3 regions of the Vibrio sp. AK197 genome follow, and region 2 is predicted to be linked to each of the others. Evidence: riboswitches for the same ligand, from Rfam matches in the RefSeq annotation. Region 2 holds a riboswitch; each other region holds the start of a gene.
What was found. A riboswitch is a leader RNA that binds a small molecule or an ion and turns the genes downstream of it on or off. The one in region 2 is predicted to bind thiamine pyrophosphate.

Region 1: another riboswitch for thiamine pyrophosphate. It lies ahead of thiB (thiamine ABC transporter substrate binding subunit); the one in region 2 lies ahead of thiD (bifunctional hydroxymethylpyrimidine kinase/phosphomethylpyrimidine kinase).
Region 3: another riboswitch for thiamine pyrophosphate. It lies ahead of thiC (phosphomethylpyrimidine synthase ThiC); the one in region 2 lies ahead of thiD (bifunctional hydroxymethylpyrimidine kinase/phosphomethylpyrimidine kinase).

The regions. Positions count from the first base shown of each region.
Region 1 is NZ_CP096430.1:2,766,422-2,771,554, forward strand. Features, by position in the region: gene thiP (thiamine/thiamine pyrophosphate ABC transporter permease ThiP) at 1-311, opposite strand, end outside; gene thiB (thiamine ABC transporter substrate binding subunit) at 320-1,327, opposite strand; TPP riboswitch at 1,381-1,498, opposite strand; gene M1D72_RS19940 (flavin prenyltransferase UbiX) at 1,545-2,165, opposite strand; gene mpl (UDP-N-acetylmuramate:L-alanyl-gamma-D-glutamyl-meso-diaminopimelate ligase) at 2,171-3,532, opposite strand; gene fbp (class 1 fructose-bisphosphatase) at 3,855-4,874, shown strand; gene ppa (inorganic diphosphatase) at 5,056-5,133, shown strand, end outside.
Region 2 is NZ_CP096429.1:1,538,096-1,543,228, forward strand. Features, by position in the region: gene thiD (bifunctional hydroxymethylpyrimidine kinase/phosphomethylpyrimidine kinase) at 86-895, opposite strand; TPP riboswitch at 959-1,059, opposite strand; gene M1D72_RS06990 (HDOD domain-containing protein) at 1,196-2,032, shown strand; gene M1D72_RS06995 (arginase) at 2,694-3,524, opposite strand; gene M1D72_RS07000 (IclR family transcriptional regulator) at 3,530-4,264, opposite strand; gene M1D72_RS07005 (methyl-accepting chemotaxis protein) at 4,456-5,133, opposite strand, start outside.
Region 3 is NZ_CP096430.1:29,518-34,650, forward strand. Features, by position in the region: rRNA gene M1D72_RS07230 (23S ribosomal RNA) at 1-25, shown strand, start outside; rRNA gene rrf (5S ribosomal RNA) at 189-305, shown strand; tRNA gene M1D72_RS07240 (tRNA-Asp) at 335-411, shown strand; tRNA gene M1D72_RS07245 (tRNA-Trp) at 468-544, shown strand; gene M1D72_RS07250 (multicopper oxidase family protein) at 1,190-2,572, shown strand; gene crcB (fluoride efflux transporter CrcB) at 2,689-3,072, shown strand; TPP riboswitch at 3,120-3,218, shown strand; gene thiC (phosphomethylpyrimidine synthase ThiC) at 3,341-5,133, shown strand, end outside.

The sequences.
Region 1 (5,133 bases), on a different replicon from region 2:
AATAGACCAAAAACGCCAACCAACACAGGCATGACCAACGTGGTGCCGAATATTTTTATGATCCAGCTCTTCGCCGCGAAGTGACGCCGTGATAACGCCAAAGCAACAGGCAAGGCCCCGCCCACACTAAGTAGCATCGAGAGGAAAGCTTGATAGAAACTGAATTGCGTCACGTGGCGATAATAGCTGTCTTGCCATAAGAAGCTAATATCGCCGAGCGGTGCGTGCATTAACAGCGCACTAAGCGCAGCGATCACCAGCGCTGCAATGACAAAAGCAACGCCGATACCGGTTTTAGGTGTTGAGTTCAAAGCGACGCCTATTGAGTGAGCGCATTACGCCATTCACGAATCCAAGCTTTACGTTTTTCTGCAACTTGCTGATCACTGAAACTCAGCGCTTTGCTCGGTATCGTTAAGCTCGAAAATCCTTCGGGTAACGCAACATCCATCGCGGGATACATCCAGTTGGTCGTAGGAATCACATCTTGAAATTCAGGGCTGAGAATAAACGCCATAAATTGATCGGCAAGCTGTGGATGTGCACTGCTCGCCACCTTCGCTGCCACTTCAACTTGAATGTAATGTCCTTCACTAAAATTTGCGGCAGCGTAATGATCATCTTGCTCAGCGATTAGATGATAAGCTGGTGAGGTGGTATAGGAAAGCACCATATCCGCCTCGCCCTCTAAAAACATAGAGTAAGCTTCAGACCAGCCTTTGGTTACTGTTACGGTTTTTTGAGCAAGTTGCTGCCAAGCCGCCGGGGCTTGATCTCCATAAACCGATTTCATCCATAAAAGCAGCCCCTGTCCTGGTGTTGACGTTCGCGGATCTTGATAAATGATCTTGAGATCATCACGCTTTTCGACCAATTCTTTGAGGCTAGTAGGCGGATTGGAGAGCTGAGTTTTATTGTACACAAACGCGAAGTAACCATAATCATAGGGAACGAACACCTCGTCATTCCAACCATTTGGAACCGTAACAGCTTGAGTATCAACTGAGTGTTTAGCTAGCAATCCTGTCGATTTGGCTTCACTCATTAAATTATTATCGAGCCCCAACACAATATCCGCTTTAGTACTGCTACCTTCAAGGCGTAATCGGTTGAGAATCGAGACCCCATCATCCAGCGTGACAAAGTTAACATCACACCCGCATTTAGCCTCAAATGCTTGTTCGATTTTAGGCCCTGGTCCCCAATCTGAAGCAAAGGAATCATAGGTATAAATGGTTAATGTGTTATCCGCTGCGTTCGCAGAATTAGACACGGCAGCAGTCGCCACCAAGATACTAGTAAGAAGGGTATATTTTGCGTGTTTCACGGCTCGCTCTCTTGTTTGAGCGGCACAGGCTTGAGGTTGGCTTGCGTTACTTGCAGGTATCCAGACTCAATTCCTACGCCAGCATTATCTGGTTCAGGTTTACGGGTCCCAAAGCAAGCTTTGATCTCAGCGTCATTCATCTTTGAATGATGAGCCCCCCGATGAGTTGAAACGGCATTGTAAAGGTTAATATCTGAAATGGCTATAAGTGCAGCCATTAACTGCGTTGATCATACCCCCAACGTGGTACGAGACCTTGCTCAATACCAAGATGGTCCAGCACTCGAGCCACCATAAAATCAACCAAGTCTTCGATACTGGTTGGCTGATGATAAAAACCAGGGGCGGCCGGCATAATGGTGACGCCAAGCTTTGCGAGTGTCAGCATGTTTTCAAGGTGAATCGCTGAAAATGGCGTTTCGCGCACAACCAGCACCAGCTGACCTTTCTCTTTAATCACGACATCAGCGGCGCGTTCAATCAAGTTATCGGACATGCCATGGGCGATTGAGGCCACACTACCCGCCGAACATGGGCATACCACCATCCGTTTTGGCGCCGCAGAGCCGGACGCTACAGGGGAGAACCAATCCTCTTTGCCACAAACCACCAATTGCTGAGCATCACACTGAAAATGGTCGACCAACAACTTTTGCGCGGCTTCAGGGTTAGCTGGCAATTGCAACTGATGCTCGGTGGCGAGCACGACTCGCGCAGCAGATGAAATCAGCAAGTAGACGGTATAATCAGCAGCGAGTAAGCTTTCAAGCAAGCGCAGACCATAAGGCGCACCGGATGCGCCTGTCCATGCCAAAGTGATGTGTTTTGAATCTGTCATAGAACTCATCCGTGTGCGGTTGCTAATTGCGTTAACAGCTTGTCATGAATACCTTCAAAACCACCGTTACTCATTACCAGTATTTGGTCCCCCGGATGAGCATGACGCACAATATCTGCAACAAAATCATCAATCTGGTGACCAACGAAGGCGGGCTGTAAGCAACTTTCAGCCACATCTTTCACAGACCACTCAATGTTATTAGGCTGGAATAAAAATACGCTATCCGCTTTAGCGAGCGAAGCGGCCAGCGTGTCTTTATGAACTCCACGCTTCATCGTTGCTGAGCGAGGCTCAACCACAGCAATGATTTTTTTATCTCCCACCTTGTTACGTAAACCATCCAAAGTCAGTTCAATGGCGGTTGGGTGATGGGCGAAATCATCGTACAAGGTAACCCCATTGACTTCCCCTTTCAGCTCAAGACGACGTTTAGTATTGATAAAGCGTCCAAGTGCGTCACACGCGAGTTCTGGCGTCACACCAACATGACGCGCCGCAGCGATCGCCATCAGCGCATTATCCACGTTATGATCCCCCACCAAATACCAATTCACCTGTCCCACTTTCTCATTACTGAGATAAACATCAAACTGCGAACCCTCTTTGGTGATCTTCTCGGCTCGCCAATCCCCTTGCTCACCACTGGTTTCGGTTTCACTCCAGCAACCACGACTTAAAACATCTTGCAACGCCACGTCTTTTTGCGGCATGAGAATGCGACCATTACCAGGAACAGTTCGAATTAAGTGGTGGAATTGCCGCTTGATCGCTTCAAGATCATCAAAAATGTCGGCATGATCGAACTCAAGGTTATTTGTCACAAGAGTGCGAGGGTGGTAGTGCACAAACTTAGACCGCTTATCGAAAAAAGCACTGTCATATTCATCCGCTTCCACCACAAAAAACATACTTTCGCCAAGACGCGCCGATACACCGAAGTTACCCAGTACCCCCCCGACTAAGAAACCGGGTTGATAACCGCAATCTTCTAAAATCCAAGCCAACATACTCGAGGTGGTGGTTTTACCATGGGTGCCTGCCACAGCCAGTACCCAGCGGTCATGGAGTAAAAATTCCTGCAGCCACTGCGGGCCAGAGGTGTAACGAATATTGGTATTGAGAACATGCTCAACACACGGATTTCCTCGGCTCATCGCATTACCAATGACGACAAGGTCCGGTTGAGGGTCGAGCTGAGAAGGATCAAACCCTTCAATAATTTCAATACCTTGAGACTCTAAAAGGGTACTCATGGGTGGATAAACATTGGCATCTGACCCTGTGACTTTATGCCCAAGCTGACGTGCTAGTACCGCCGCGCCCCCCATAAAAGTGCCACAAATACCCAAGATATGAATATGCATAGATTTAACCCTGTGAAAAGTCTCAATAACCTGCCCATTATCCCCATACACATCAGAAAAGCGAGTCGCTTTGATCACTCTATTGGCATTCCATGGAGCCATTGCACATTTCGTCAACATGGTGATAACAGCGACTTTTTTATGGCTCATTTTTACTGAAACGTATTTTCAAAAAAAATCAAAAACTGAGATCTCAGTCAGTTACTTCATTACCAATAAAAAGATTCGCCGCTTAAAATCGAATAGGAGGCCGAGCATAACATCCAGTAAGAGATGAGATTACGCCCCACTACCCCCACAATTGTTAATGAAAGGAAAAAACATGTCAGGATTGCGCACCCTTGGCGAGTTCATTGTCGAAAAGCAAGCGGACTTCCCCCACGCAAGCGGTGATCTTTCGTCTCTGTTAGCCTCCATTCGTTTGGCAGCCAAAATCGTCAACCGTGAAATCAATAAAGCAGGTTTGGTTGATGATATTACTGGCGCCGTCGGTACGGAGAATGTACAAGGCGAAGCTCAGCAAAAGCTCGATGTTTATGCAAACGACAAATTTAAATCCGCTTTAGAAGCTCGAGACCAAGTTTGTGGCGTTGCCAGTGAAGAGGAAGATGAAGCCGTTACGTTTAGTAAACAGCTCAACAAAAACGCCAAATACGTGGTATTGATGGATCCACTTGATGGCTCTTCCAACATTGATGTCAATGTCTCAGTTGGTACTATTTTCTCTATCTACCGCCGAGTGTCACCCATTGGAACTCCGCCAACGGAAGAAGACTTTCTTCAGCCAGGTAACAAGCAAGTCGCCGCGGGTTATGTCATTTATGGTTCGTCCACTATGTTGGTTTACACGACAGGAAATGGCGTGAATGGCTTTACTTACGACCCTTCAATGGGGACTTTCTGTTTATCTCATGAGAATATGATGGTGCCAGATGACGGCTACATCTATTCGATCAACGAAGGCAACTACATTCGTTTCCCTCAAGGCGTCAAAAAGTACATTAAGTATTGCCAAGAAAGCCAACCGGATGAGGGGCGTCCATACACTTCTCGCTATATCGGCTCGCTGGTTGCTGACTTCCATCGTAACCTTCTCAAAGGGGGTATCTACCTATACCCGAGCACCCAAAGCCATCCGCAAGGAAAGTTACGTCTGTTGTATGAATGTAACCCAATGGCATTTTTAATCGAGCAAGCAGGCGGTATTGCCTCAGACGGCAATATGCGCATTATGGACATCGACCCACAAGAGCTACACCAACGTGTGCCGTTTTTTGTCGGTTCGAAAAACATGGTTCGAAAAGTCGAAGAATTCTTGGTTAACTACCCAGATTCGGAATAAGTTCTGATTTTCTTAATACAATTCAAGTTGATCACTTGCAGCGCTTAGCTTCGTCTAAGCGCTTTTTACATAAAACTTGAAACAATTCTCGACATCGTTTATTTACACATCCTACTATTTACGGCTAAAGTGTGCGGTTGTAATTTCAGCCCAAAATAAATTTTCTAAAAGGAAACCTTCGATGAGCTTAAATAACGTACCTGCGGGTAAATCTCTGCCAGATGATATCTACGTTGTAATCGAAATCCCAGCAAACGCT
Region 2 (5,133 bases):
CTGTGTCAAATTGCTGAAAGATAACTGCTCAAAATACCGCCACCATCCAAAGCCATCACCAGCCCAAACCCCGTACAATGATGGGCTAAAAAAAGTGTTGAACCGGCCCTCTTCCTTGGCCAACGTTTAGTTCATTTGCTGATGCAATTGCTTGAGTTATATAGTTTTTGGCTCGTTTTATCGCCTCAGGTAACCGTTCGCCTTGTGCTAAATAGGAGGCCACTGCGGAAGAGAGTGTGCAGCCTGTTCCGTGAGTATGACGAGTGATAATACGCGGCGCATCAAATACCTGTCGGTGCTGGGCACTGAATAACCAATCACGAGATAGGGCAGAGTCTTGACGATGCCCGCCTTTGAGTAACACGGCCTGAGCTCCAAGCTTCAGTAAAGCCAGTAGCTGGTCATCGCTTGGTGGCTCGCCAAAACACTCACCGGTTAATACCTCCGCTTCGGGTAAGTTTGGAGTAATAAGATCCGCAACAGGAAATAAACACTCTTTTAATGTCTCTACAGCCAAAGGAGATTGCAAACGATCGCCAGACGTGGCGACCATAACCGGATCAACGACACAATAGCGCGGCTGATAATCCGCAATACGCTTCGCTACGGCTTCAATCACTGGTGCATCGCTTAGCATACCGACTTTGACCGCAATAACGTTAAGATCACTGAATACGGCATCGAGCTGACTTTCAATCGTCTCAACGGGTACAGGCAGAATCGCATTAACGCCTCGTGTATTTTGTGAGGTAATGGCGGTAATCACCGAACACGCATAGCTACCCGTGGCACTGATGGCCTTAATATCGGCTTGAATCCCGGCTCCGCCGCTGCAGTCTGAACCGGCGATAGTAAGAACGATGGGGGTTGAGTGTGGGCTAAGTTGGTCTTGCATGGAATCTCCAAATACAAGACGTAAAGGAACGCACTGAGCGACAGCAAAGCTACGAAATGGCTTTACCACCGCGTAATAGTTCCCTACGTCAGTACTAACTGAATCAGGTTCAACGGGTCTCGCTAACGCGATCTCAGCTCAAGTGAGCTCCCCGACTATCTGCCACGATGGTAACAAGCTTTTAGCCTCTGGGAAACACAATAATCAACAATTTAAGCGTCACACAAACACGACTTACAACTTTTGTATCAAGTAAAAAATTTCTCCTATATTGAAAGGGGCACCGCATGAATAAGGAGAATGATAGTGAACCATGCGCCTTTGATATCTCGCCTGAATGAGTTACCTAGAATTCAAAAAGTCCTACAAGAGCTGCTTGATATGGTCAATCAGGATAACGTCGACTTTAAACGTCTCGCCGAAAAACTGGCCATGGATCAGGTTCTCTCGGCTCGCCTGCTTCGCATGGCAAATTCCGCGTATTTTGGTGGTAACCGCACGGTAACATCGGTTAATGAGGCATTAATTCGCGTCGGAACAGGGCCAGTAAAAACATTGGTTGTTGCATCCGTCCTTTCCAGCGCATTTCCGCACCTTGAAACCCTGAATATGGAAGAGTATTGGTCAGATACCTTTGAAGTGTCGGTGATCGCGAGTAAAATTGCGGCTTGCGTGAAAATGGATGTCGATGAAACTTTTACAACGGGAATTCTGCATAATATCGGAGAGCTGATGATCCATGCCTTGGTACCAGAACAGGCACTTGTCATCAATAGCAAAGTCATGAATGGCCAGGATGCAATTTCAGCACAAGAAGAAATATTGGATGTATCAAGCGCCGAACTTGGCGCGTTACTCGCAAAAAACTGGAAGTTTCCCAAAGAAATGGTCGATGCAATTGAACATTTCCCCGATCCACGGGAAGCAGATATTTCGCCTAAATTGGCTTCCATCATTCATCTTGCTAAAGATATTCATCTCAATTGGGATCATTTCAGTAGCGATGACCAGAAATCGGTTTACCTTGCAGAACACACCGATTCTCGCCTACTCAATATCTCTGCCACTTTTAAAGAGGCTGTCGATAAATTCCGCGGCAGTGGTCGCGAACTTGCCAACCAGATGCTTGCCGTATAATATCATCAGCCCGCTCAGTCGTAGCGGGTTGCTCGTTTCAGTCACCTTCCATTCTTCAATACCGAGTCAAGCTTGAAAAAAGTACGCTTCACCTCCATATAAAGAGTGTCGTATTTGTTTCATAATTCGACGTTATAGTGATTTTACCATTGAGTGGGACGAGATAAACTCGAAGACAAGATGTCACTTTTTTGAAGCATCGTCTGAAATATAAGCTTTAACTGCTTGTTTCTGAACTCTAATGGAAAAAACTGGTCTATACTGTGGATATTGTGGTTTAAGCCATGTAACGTGACTTAAAGAAGGTCGGCTTAAATCCAATCAACCTTCCGATCTTATCATGATTCGGTTTCTCGCTCACAGTTGAGCCAGAGGTCGATTGAACTGCGTTAGAAACTTAGGCGTAGCGTCAATCAAAACAAACTAGCTGTTATTAACGCAAAGACAATAATAAGCCGCTCTTGAGGAGCGTCGTTGTAATAGTGAGGTATTTATTATGAAAAAAACTAGAAAAGCTCAGTTGCATCGTATTCGAATTCAATATTGGAAAGACTCGAATAAAAACACGGGCAACAAACCCCAATAACCCTGATAAGGGTAAAAAAGTAAGCTGGCTGAAACGCCAGCTTTTTGCATTTAAGGGACTGAGAAAAACACTCCATCACTCACTATCATTACGAGACAAACGCGTACACAACTCATCGAGAATTTGTTTGGTGTATTTTGAATACCAATCTTTATCTCTTATTCCAGTCAATTGGATAGCTCTTACTTTTTTGGACTCGAGACAGTGTGCAATCATACGAATCACCATATCTACGTCCAATTTTTTGTCGCTCTCCCAATCCACAGATTTCGACAATGAGGATAAATCGATATCGACAATAATGTCATCACAGCGCGACAAATAGGTTGTTAACTGATGCTTAAGCTGCTGCCGATGACGAAAATCACACTCTCGCTGCAATAGCCAGTTACATCCTAAATCTTCAGCATATTCAAACGTTTTTATGTCTTGAGTCGAGTCATCAATCCCCAAGCACATTAACCGACATTCATTGTAACGCGAGAGCGCAAAATGAAAGGCGCTCCCCAATTCTAGATTTAACGCTGGCTTAAGCTGAAAAGAAGGACCGATACTAACAATACCGATATCACGATTTTGCCCAACAAATTCAGGCAACAAGCTAAGTACGCCTTCATGAGTGTTGCTGACAACAATCGGTAAATGCTGTTGACTCACTAAACTCTCAAGCTTTTGAGCAAAATGCTCGCGACATTTATCGTCCACGGCATAGTGGCCAGCATAGATCGGCGCTTTGATATTGGAAAAATCAAATAGCCAGTCATAGAAGCTTTCTAAGCTTTGTTCGGCTTGCTCATATTGCGCTAGGGTTAATGGCTGAATACGTTGACAATGTGTCAATAACGCCATTCTTTGCGTTAAAGCAGAAACATCATGAAATGTCTTGCGTTTGAATAACCCTAGCATCGTCGTTACCTTTCTGGAGGTAGAGCCCTCGCAGCCTGTTGTAGATGTAAAATAATTTTATTCTGGTGGCTTTCGACCCGTTCCGTCGGCGCCATAACCGAGACAGCCCCCACCAGCTTTGTTCCCTTTAATACCGGCGTACTAAGACCAGACACTCCGGGATCATATTCAGAATTGCTGATCGCAAACCCCTGATCGCGAATTTTTTCAAATTTATTCAACCAAACGGAGTTATTTGGATCTTCACCAAAGTGACTTAAGATCTTATCCCTCCTTGCTTGAGGTAAATACGCAAGCATAACGGTGGATGAGGCACCCCGCAGCAATGGTTGGCTCTGACCCTGGACGTAGCTGCAACGGAGTGCCTGCATGCTCTCTTTTCGGCTTACACACAGTGCTCGGTATCCAACCGGCACCATATAAGCCGCCATTTCTCCGGTTTGTTTTTGCAAGCGATTGAGCACTGAATCGATCTCTTCTAGATCGTGTTGACTGCTTTGGTAACTGCGCATCAATAGCAATGCTGCCGGACCGATGATCAAGGACTTGTCGATCGGACTTTCCTCAACCAAGTTCCATTCTTTCAGCAATTTCAGCTGGCGATACAAACTGCTAATAGGCACGTCCAACGCTAAGCTTAATTGTTTGGCATTGAGAGGTTCATCGGCTATTGCAACCTGCATTAATAGTTGCAGCAACTTTTCGTTAACTAAACCTGATTTGCTGTTCGCTTGCTTCATCATTCTTTGTACCGTGCGTGTGTTTGTTGTACAAATCATATTCTCATATAAAGAGAATTTAATCGTTTTTATTATTTTAATTTCTCACATAGCGAGAAAATAAAACCAATTACTCGTGAAGCGTGACATACCAGTATTAAAAGCACAAAAAAAGCGAAGCCCAAGCTTCGCTTTGATCGATGAAACTACCGCTAAACGTTAAATGCAGCCACTTGCTGATTTAACTGCGCAGCTTGATGTTTTAATGCTTCTGATTGTTGCTGTGTTTGATTTGATCCCGATACCAGCTGGTCCGATACATCTTTAATTGAGGTAACATTTTGGGTAATTTCGTCTGTCACATGGCTTTGCTCTTCTGCGGCTGTGGCGATTTGTGTCGCCATATCACTAATTACAGCAACCGCTTGGTTGATTTCATCAAGCGCTCGTGTTGCTTGATCAGCATCCTCAACCGACCCCTGTGCAAGACTTGAACTACTTTCCATAAATGCCACCGCTTTGCGAGTGATCTCTTGAAGTACATCAATCGTTGATTTGATCTCTTCAGTAGACGCATGAGTACGCTGAGAAAGCACGCGAACCTCATCAGCAACGACAGCAAAACCACGCCCCTGTTCACCGGCACGAGCCGCTTCAATCGCTGCGTTAAGCGCCAATAAGTTAGTTTGCTCAGCGACTCCCTGAATGGTTGCAAGTACATGAGAAATTTCTTGAGCATGCTTATCTAAGTCGCTGATCACGGCACTCGCCTGACGTACTTCACTTTCTAAGTTATGAATCGACTCTTTGGTTTTCACCACCAAATGATGGCCGCTACGGGTACTCTGCGACGACTCTTGTGCCGCATGTGCAGTTTGCTCTGCATGCGA
Region 3 (5,133 bases), on a different replicon from region 2:
CTAATTGCCCGTGAGGCTTAACCATACAACACCCAAGGGGTTTTGTGGGCTCAAAGCAAGAACATAAACTTGATTGTGTAAGAAACAGAACGAAACCAGCTTTCCAAACTTTTTGTTTTCACTTTTTTAGAAAAAGTGAAAGTAAAACAGATAAACTTGCTTGAATGAGCGGGTTTAAAAAGAATTTGCTTGGCGACCATAGCGATTTGGACCCACCTGATTTCCATGCCGAACTCAGAAGTGAAACGAATTAGCGCCGATGGTAGTGTGGGGGTTCCCCATGCGAGAGTAGGACATCGCCAGGCTTTGATTATTGTCTAACCAGATACGCTGCGGAGCGGTAGTTCAGTTGGTTAGAATACCGGCCTGTCACGCCGGGGGTCGCGGGTTCGAGTCCCGTCCGCTCCGCCACTTATTTCGATAACCTCGCAACGCGAGGTTTTTTCGAATTTGCATGTAGAAAATTTAGGGGTGTAGCTCCAATTGGCAGAGCAGCGGATTCCAAATCCGCGTGTTGGGAGTTCGAATCTCTCCACCCCTGCCATATTTAAGAAGCCTTGTTCGAAAGAGCGGGGCTTTTTTACGTCTGTGATTTGGGTATTGGTGTCGTAGTTATAATTGGCAGAGCAGCGGATTCCGCTAATCCCTAAAATCAGCTCGTGTTGGAAGTTTGAATCTTCCCATACCTTCCGCAATTAAGAAGCCTCGTTCGAAAGAGCGGGGCTTTTTTACGTCTGTGATTTGGGTATTCGTGTCGTAGTTATAATTGGCAGAGCAGCGGATTCCGCTAATCGCTAAAATCAGCGCGTGTTGGAAGTTTGAATCTTCCCATGCCTTGCGCAATTAAGAAGCCTCGTTCGAAACAGCGGGGCTTTTTTACATCTGTAGTTTGGCGTTTTCGTTTCTATGTATGCGCTGTATAGCTGCGTATTCGATAAGCAAAGGTTTGCAACTGACCCTTCCGAACCGTTGCCCTCTTTATCTCGGTCATTGTTAATCATCTATAGAGTTGAGATATTCTTTGACCTGCTACTGTCCTGTCATTTCATTCATCTCCTACGTTGTTGGTCATTTACAGGAAGGTTTCTATACCGCAGTTCGATAATTTTATTCGACTAATGAATTGATTAAGCATTCTCCTTGCGGTTTAGTTACAATTCTTAACTCCTCCGAGCATAATGGACTTGCTATGAAACTTTCTCGTCGTCGATTTATTCAGTCATCCTTTGCTTTTACTGCGTTATCTGTACTGCCCGCTTGTAGTGTTAATCGAAGTTATGATCAACAAGGACGCCCGGTTTATGACCTTACTGCAATGCCTTCCAAAGCTGAGCTGGTCCCTGGTTATCAGACATCGATTTTAGGCTTTAATGGAAAAATTCCAGCACCGACGATTCGTTGTAAGCAAGGTCAGAAAGTGACGATACGTTTTACCAATTTACTTTCGGAGCCGACAACTATTCACTGGCACGGACTTCGAATTCCAATTGAAATGGACGGTGTGCCGTTTCTGAGTCAGCCCCCTATTATGCCGGGTGAAACCTTCGTCTATGAGTTTACGCCACCGGATGCGGGTACCTTTTGGTATCACCCTCATATGAATAGTGTGGTTCAACTAGGTAAAGGCCTCGTCGGGCTAATTATTGTTGATGAAGCTTCTCCCGTTAAGTTTGAGGAAGATCATCAAGTCATGGTTAAGCATTGGCATGTTGACCCGCAGGGCGAATGGAAGGATTTGATGATCCCCCGTTTAAGTGCTCGCATGGGAACTCCAGGCGAGTGGGGGACGGTCAATGGCTCACATAACCCCAGCTATTCGTTACAAGAGAATGCGACAACGCGTGTTCGCATTGCCAACGTTGATAATACATTAACTTACCCGATTCGACTCGAAGGCGTTGATGCATGGGTTATTGCTATTGATGGCAACCCAGTTAAACGTCCTTATCCGCTCTCAGAGCACAAAGTTGGTCCTGGCATGAGGGTTGATGTGGGGTTTATCGCTCCTCGAGCTGGAGAGCGTGTTTACGTGCGATATATGAAAGGTAAGTTTCCTTTCCCTCTTTGTGAGTTTCAGTGCGTAAAATCTAATTTGTCTCCAGCGAATGTGTTGCCCCGCTTGCCATTGAACCCAATACCTCAAATCGATTTGGATAACGCCCAGCAAATTGATTTTGTCTTTGAATGGCAGGGGGCGGTGACGCCCGTCGATGACACTGGAAAGGCCTCTCCAACTTTTTGGTTGGTCAATAAGCGAGCCTGGAATGGGATGAGTGAAAATAGTATCCCAGCTGCTTTAGCGTCTTTGCAGCGCGGAAAGACTTATATTTTTAATTTGAAAAATGTTACTCAGTATCATCACCCTATACATCTTCATGGTCATACGTTTACCGTACTTGAATTGGATGGTGTGAAACTAGATGAACCCTTTCATACCGATACCGTTTTGCTTGGAAAGAACGGAAGTGCAAAAGCGGCCTTTGTTGCAGATAATCCAGGTCGTTGGATGTATCACTGTCATGTCATTGAACATTTAAAAACGGGGTTAATGGGATACATTGAAGTTACGTGACTCCTGTAACTTTTTAAAAAGATTAAATTAACAAGGAAAAGTATCGTACTTTTTTTTATAACTTATTTTTTAAAACTATCTATCAAATCCCGTCTTGGGTTATAAGGGAAATATCTATGGGACAATCGGCTATTTTGGGCTTCATTGCGCTTGGTGGAGCGCTTGGTGCTTGTTCTCGCTATCTAATTTCTGAGTTTTGTATTTTTCTATTTGGACGCGGTTTTCCTTACGGAACATTAACTGTCAATGTGCTTGGTTCTTTCGTTATGGGTCTGATCATGGCTCTGTTCCAAAAAGAACTACTGGCAGTTGAACCTTGGCGTCAAATCATTGGATTGGGTTTTCTTGGCGCGTTAACCACGTTCTCCACGTTCTCTATGGATAATGTCATTTTGTTGCAACAAGGGGCGTTTTTTAAAATGGGGTTAAACGTGATTCTCAACGTAGTGCTCAGCATTTCTGCTGCTTGGGTTGGGTTTCAAATCTTGACTAAGAGCTAAATTAATATCACACCGCTTGGTTTTGTCATTTCATTTACCTATAATCGATTTACTTGTCGGAGTGCCATATGGCTGAGACCGTTTATTCGGGATCCGTTGAACCTGATCTGGTTAGTACCAGCGAAGGGAACAGGAGAAGATATTTTCGTCAGATGAAGTCGTACTGACTTTCCTATCCAATGATCGTACAACGTATTTTTCGTCGGCGATCCCTCTTGTTGCATCTTTCCGTCAAGCATTTTTATTCTTCATTAATAGGAAAAATGCTATGTCGAGTCGAAAGCAATCTAGGCTAGAAGCCAAACAGTTTATAGATACACTATCTGTCCAGTCATACCCCAATTCAAATAAAGTTTACGTCTCCGGAAACTTGACCAATGTACACGTACCGATGCGTGAAATTTGTCTGGCTGACAGTTTGGTTGGTGGAACGAAACAAGCACCAATCTATGAGCCCAATGAGCCTATTCGTGTCTATGATACTTCTGGTGTTTATACCGACCCAAGCCACCAAATCGACCTATATTCGGGCTTACCTAAGTTACGGCAAACTTGGATTGATCAGCGTTGTGATACTGAAAAGCTCGCCCACGTTAGCTCTCAATACACGCGCGAGCGTTTAGATGACCAAACGCTTGATGAGCTTCGTTATGGCAATTTACCTGAGGTTCGTCGCGCTAAGTCTGGCCGATGCGTCACACAGCTTCATTATGCTCGCCGCGGTATGATCACACCAGAAATGGAATTCATAGCAATTCGTGAAAATATGGGCAGAGCACAATATCGTGATGAGGTTCTGAATCAGCAGCACCCAGGGCAAAGTTTTGGAGCCCACTTACCAAATGATATTACGGCTGAATTTGTCCGTGACGAAGTGGCAAAAGGGCGTGCGATTATCCCTTCAAATATTAATCACCCTGAGTCTGAACCAATGATCATTGGTCGAAATTTTTTGGTTAAAGTAAACGCCAATATTGGCAATTCTTCTGTGTCATCGTCGATTGAGGAAGAGGTGGAAAAGCTGATATGGGCAACTCGATGGGGAGCTGACACGGTGATGGATTTATCAACCGGTCGCAATATCCACGAAACCCGTGAATGGATATTGCGTAACAGCCCGGTGCCGATCGGAACCGTGCCCATGTATCAGGCGCTAGAAAAGGTTAATGGTATTGCAGAAAATCTAAATTGGAATGTGATGCGCGATACCTTAATTGAGCAAGCAGAGCAGGGTGTCGATTACTTTACGATTCATGCTGGTGTTCTATTGCGCTACGTACCTATGACCGCAAAAAGAGTGACAGGTATTGTTTCTCGAGGTGGCTCTATTATCGCGAAATGGTGTTTAGCTCATCATCAAGAGAGCTTTCTTTATACCCATTTCCGAGAGATTTGCCAGATTTGTGCTCAGTATGATGTCGCTTTGTCTTTGGGGGATGGTTTGAGACCCGGTTCAGTGGCTGATGCTAATGACGAAGCACAATTTGCCGAACTGAGAACGCTTGGTGAGCTGACGAAAATTGCTTGGGAATATGATGTTCAGGTTATTATCGAGGGGCCGGGGCATATTCCAATGCAGATGATTAAAGAGAATATGGATCAGCAACTAGAGCACTGCCATGAAGCCCCATTCTATACGCTAGGCCCATTAACAACAGATATTGCACCAGGCTATGACCACATTACCTCCGGTATTGGTGCTGCCTTAATTGGATGGTACGGGTGCGCTATGCTTTGCTACGTAACGCCCAAAGAACACTTGGGATTACCGAATAAACAAGATGTTAAAACCGGCTTAATTACCTATAAATTGGCTGCACATGCTGCGGATCTTGCCAAAGGTCACCCTGGAGCTCAAATACGCGATAATGCGTTATCCAAAGCTCGGTTTGAATTTCGCTGGCAAGATCAATTCAATTTATCACTCGACCCCGATACGGCTCGTGAATTTCATGATGAAACTTTGCCACAAGAATCTGGCAAAGTTGCGCATTTTTGTTCGATGTGCGGACCTAAATTTTGCTCAATGAAGATTTCTCAAGAGGTCAGAGAGTACGCAAA